DNA from 2 places in the Streptomyces sp. P9-2 genome. Region 2 is predicted to be linked to the other one. Evidence: riboswitches for the same ligand, from Rfam matches in the RefSeq annotation. Region 2 holds a riboswitch; the other holds the start of a gene.
The links. Region 2 has a riboswitch for S-adenosylmethionine ahead of ACQY0Z_RS14600 (aminotransferase class V-fold PLP-dependent enzyme). Riboswitches for the same ligand answer to the same signal wherever they lie in the genome.
Positions count from the first base shown of each region.

Region 1 (2,460 bases), 1.3 Mb from region 2:
ACGGGGCCGCCCGGCAGGGTCACGCCACCCGGCGCGCGTGGTACTCCGCGATGTCCGTCATCGGCGGCCGCTCCTCGGTGTCCACCGAGTACGTACGAGGCTCGAAGGCGTCCCCGGAGCGCTCGAACTGGGTCAGCGACGGCCGCAGCAGATGCGCGCGGGCCAGCCGCAGCTGCGCGGTGCGGTAGATCGCGGCGGCCATCCGGCCCAGCGCCTGCCCGTCCTGGTGCCGGTGCTTGCGCACGCCCACGTCCACCTGCGCCAGCGCGTCCAGGCCCACCAGGTGCAGGGCGTCGACCAGCATGCCCAGCTCGACGCCGTACCCGACGGGGAACGGGAGCTGCTCCAGGAGACTCCGGCGGGCCGCGTACTCGCCGCCCAGCGGCTGCACGAACCCGGCGAGCTGCGGCCAGTGCATGTTGAGCAGCGGGCGCGCCATCAGCTCCGTGACCCGGCCGCCCTGCCCGGCGCCCGCGCCGGTGGTGGTCCCGTCGGCCCGGGTCATCGGCCGGTCGTACATGGCCTTGACGAGCTGGATGCCGGGGTCGGTGAGCAGCGGGCCGACGATGCCGGTGACGAAGTCGGAGGAGAAGTCCCTCAGGTCGGCGTCGACGAAGCACACGATGTCGCCGCGGGTGACCAGCAGCGACCGCCACAGCACCTCGCCCTTGCCGGGCACGGCCGGTATCCGGGGCAGGATCGCGTCCCGGTGCACCACCCGCGCGCCCGCCGCCGCGGCCACCTCGGAGGTGCGGTCGGTGGAGCCGGAGTCGATCACCACGACCTCGTCGACCAGCGGCACCTGGAGGACGAGGTCGTGCCGTATGACGGAGACGATGTCCCCGACGGTGGCCTCCTCGTTCAGCGCGGGCAGCACCACGCTCACCGACTGCCCCGAGGCCCGTTTCGCCGCCAGGAGCCGGTGCGGGGGACGGTCGGCCACCGACCAGGAGCGCGCGATGAGCCAGCGCTCGACTTCTTCCAGCACGGTCCGGGCTCCTCACTGGCCGGTGATCCATCTCGGGGTTCGGACGGCTGTCTCCGCCGTCCGGGCCTTCGGTTACAGTCTTGAACAACGCCGAGGGGCCCCGCATCCCGGGGTCACGCGGCGCACAACTGAACACCGCTCATCCAGAGGGGCAGAGGGATACGGCCCGATGAAGCCCCGGCAACCCTCCAGTCGGTTCCTGTCACGCGGACGTGGCGAGGCTCCCGGCTAGGGAAGGTGCCAAATCCGTCTCACGGCGAAGTGCGTCGTGAGGAAGATGAGGAGAAAGGGCCTCGCCTCCATGGCTGTGCAGACTGTTGCAAGCACCACCGACTCCGCGAACTCCGTCGACCTGGGTCCCGCCGCCGCGCTGTCCTGCCGCGAGTGCGGCCACCGTGTGCCCCTCGGCCCCGTCTTCGCCTGCGAGGAGTGTTTCGGCCCGCTGGAGATCGCCTACGACTTCTCGGGTCACGACACCGAAGAGCTCCGCAAGCGCATCGAGGCGGGTCCCGCGAACATCTGGCGCTACGCGCCGCTGCTGCCCGTCCCCGCGGACGTGGCGACCAAGCCCAACCTGAACCCCGGCTGGACCAAGCTCGTCCAGGCCGACAACCTCGCCCGCGAGCTGGGCGTCACCGGCGGCCTCTACGTCAAGGACGACTCCGGCAACCCCACGCACTCCTTCAAGGACCGCGTCGTCGCCCAGGCCCTGGAGGCCGCGCGCGCCTTCGGCTTCACCACGCTGTCCTGCTCCTCCACCGGCAACCTGGCCGGCGCGGTCGGCGCCGCCGCCGCCCGGGCCGGCTTCCGCTCCTGCGTGTTCATCCCGCACGACCTGGAGCAGGGCAAGATCGTCATGGCCGCCGTCTACGGCGGCGAGCTCGTCGGCATCGAGGGCAACTACGACGACGTGAACCGTTTCTGCTCCGAGCTGATCGGCGACCCGGCCGGCGAGGGCTGGGGCTTCGTCAACGTCAACCTGCGGCCGTACTACGCCGAGGGCTCCAAGACCCTCGCGTACGAGATCTGCGAGCAGCTCGGCTGGCGCCTGCCCGACCAGCTGGTCGTCCCGATCGCCTCCGGCTCGCAGCTCACGAAGATCGACAAGGGTCTCCAGGAGCTGATCAAGCTCGGACTCGTCGAGGACAAGCCGTACAAGATCTTCGGCGCCCAGGCCGAGGGGTGCTCACCGGTGTCCACCGCCTTCAAGGCCGGGCACGACGTGGTGCGCCCGCAGAAGCCGAACACGATCGCCAAGTCGCTGGCGATCGGCAACCCGGCGGACGGGCCGTACGTGCTGGACATCGCCCGGCGCACCGGTGGCGCCGTGGAGGACGTCACGGACGCGCAGGTGGTCGACGCGATCAAGCTGCTGGCGCGCACGGAGGGGATCTTCGCGGAGACCGCCGGCGGTGTCACGGTCGGCGTGACGAAGAAGCTGATCGAGGACGGGGTGCTGGATCCGTCCCTCA
Region 1 covers NZ_CP192633.1:1,859,567-1,862,026, forward strand. Annotated here, with positions in the region: gene ACQY0Z_RS08805 (glucosyl-3-phosphoglycerate synthase) at 20-988, opposite strand; SAM riboswitch class I at 1,125-1,272, shown strand; gene thrC (threonine synthase) at 1,290-2,460, shown strand, end outside.
Region 1: another riboswitch for S-adenosylmethionine. It lies ahead of thrC (threonine synthase); the one in region 2 lies ahead of ACQY0Z_RS14600 (aminotransferase class V-fold PLP-dependent enzyme).

Region 2 (2,460 bases):
GAAGCTCAGCAAGGGCTTCTACGGCGAGGAGTCGCAGATCCCGAAGCCGACCGTCGAGGAGTACAAGGAGATCACGAGCGGCCACGGCCACCACTGATCTCTGCAGCTCCAACGTCGCCACACGACGGCGAAGGGCCCCCGTCCGTTCTGCGGACGGGGGCCCTTCGCGGTGTCCCGGGCTGGATAGGGTGGGTGCGGGACCTTTTCCGGTCCCCGACGACCCGCTACGACCGTCAGGAGCGACCATGAGCGCTGTGACCCCCGCTGGAGGCGACACCGCGGCGGGCCGCTCCTGGCCCGCTTTGCTGAACACCCTGCTCGACGGCCGGGACCTCACCGCCGACGAGGCCGCCTGGGCGATGGACCTGATCATGCGCGGCGAGGCGACCGACGCGCAGATCGCCGGATTCGCGGTGTCGCTGCGGGCCAAGGGCGAGACCGTCGACGAGATCACCGGCTGCGTGCGGGCCCTCTACGACCACGCCAACGTCATCGAGGTGCCCGGCGCCACCGTCGACATCGTCGGCACCGGCGGCGACGGCGCCAAGACGGTGAACATCTCCACGATGTCCTCGATCGTCGTCGCCGGCACCGGGGCGAAGGTCGTCAAGCACGGCAACCGCGCCGCGTCCTCCGCCTCCGGCGCCTCCGACGTGCTCGAGAAGCTGGGCGTCAACCTCGAACTCACCCCGCGCCGGGTCGCCGAGGTCGCCGAGGAGGCCGGCATCACCTTCTGCTTCGCGGTGAGGTTCCACCCGGCGCTGCGCCATGTGGCCGCCGCCCGAGGCCAGCTCGGCGTCCGCACCGTGTTCAACTTCCTCGGCCCGCTCGCCAACCCGGCGAAGGTCAAGGCGCAGGCGGTCGGTGTCGCCGACGCCCGGATGGCGCCCATCATGGCCGGGGTGTTCGCCGGACGCGGCCACTCCTCGCTGGTGTTCCGCGGCGACGACGGCCTGGACGAGCTGACCACCACCGGCACCTCCCGGGTGTGGGTGGTCCGCGACGGCAAGGTCACCGAGGAGACCTTCGACCCGCGCGACGTCGGCATCGAGCTGGTCCCCGTGGAGGCGCTGCGCGGCGCCGACGCCTCCTACAACGCCGAGGTCGCCCGCCGCCTCCTCGACGGCGAACGCGGCCCCGTACGGGACGCGGTGCTGCTGAACTCCGCGGCGGCGCTGGTCGCCCTGGAGCCCGGCAGCGGCACCCTCACCGAGCAGATCCGCGCCGGCATGGAGAAGGCCGCCGAGTCCATCGACTCCGGCGCCGCCAGGCGCGTCCTCGACCGCTGGGTCGCCGTCACCAACGCGTAGGCCCGGTACGGCCGTCCCGCCATCCGGATACGGGTTGCGGGACGGCCGCCACCTCACGTACGTTCCCTCTCAGGTCATGAGTGACAGCCATCAGGCCCCGGCCGGCTGTCCGGCAACCCTCCGTCCGTGGCGGGGTGCCCCGGGTGAAGACCAGGCCGTGAGCAGCAGGGCTCACGGCAAGCGCGGACCCCTCGCACACCAGGGGTCCTGGTCGTCGAGGAGTCTTCTGTGAGCAAGCGAATGCGATAGGGCGCCGAGCCCCGCCTCCGCACATCCCTTTCACTCTTCACCTCCGCGCTGGAGCGCGCGCCGTCGTCGTCGGCCGCCCGCTCGCGCGAGGATCCCCCCTGCCTACGGGAGTTCCGTCATGCCTGCTGCTGCCGCCCCCGCCGTCGCCGTCGAGCCGTCCGTCCGCGCCCCGCTGCCCGTCCTCGGCCGGGACGTCGCCGTCCCCCTCGTCACCGGCGGCGAGGTCACCTACGCCGCCCTCGACTACGCCGCCAGCGCCCCCGCCCTCCAACGCGTCTGGGACGACGTGGCCGCCTACGCCCCCTACTACGGCAGCGTCCACCGCGGCGCCGGCTACCTCTCCCAGCTCTCCACCGACCTCTTCGAGAACGCCCGCCGTACCGTCGCCGGGTTCCTCGACTGCCGCGCCGACGACCAACTGGTGTTCACGCGCTCCACCACCGACTCCCTCAACCTGCTCGCCGCCGCCCTCCCCGAGGGCTGCGAGGTCTTCGTCTTCGAGACCGAGCACCACGCGGCGCTGCTGCCGTGGTGGCGGGCGGGCCGGGTGACCTTCCTCGACGCCCCCGACAGCCCCGCGCAGGCCGTGGATGCCCTGGAGCGCGCCCTCGCCGACCGCGACCCCTACGGCCCGGCCCTGGTCTGCGTCACCGGCGCCTCCAACGTCACCGGCGAGCTGTGGCCGGTCCGCGAACTCGCCGCCGCCGCGCACGCGCACGGCGCCCGGATCGTGCTGGACGCCGCCCAGCTCGCCCCGCACCGCGCGGTGTCCGTCCGGGATCTGGACGTCGACTGGGTCGCCTTCTCCGGGCACAAGCTGTACGCGCCGTTCGGCTCCGGCGTCCTGGCCGGCCGCGCCGACTGGCTCCGCGCGGCCGAGCCGTACCTCGCCGGCGGCGGC
Region 2 covers NZ_CP192633.1:3,187,039-3,189,498, forward strand. Annotated here, with positions in the region: gene qcrB (cytochrome bc1 complex cytochrome b subunit) at 1-97, shown strand, start outside; gene trpD (anthranilate phosphoribosyltransferase) at 246-1,310, shown strand; SAM riboswitch class IV at 1,383-1,499, shown strand; gene ACQY0Z_RS14600 (aminotransferase class V-fold PLP-dependent enzyme) at 1,678-2,460, shown strand, end outside.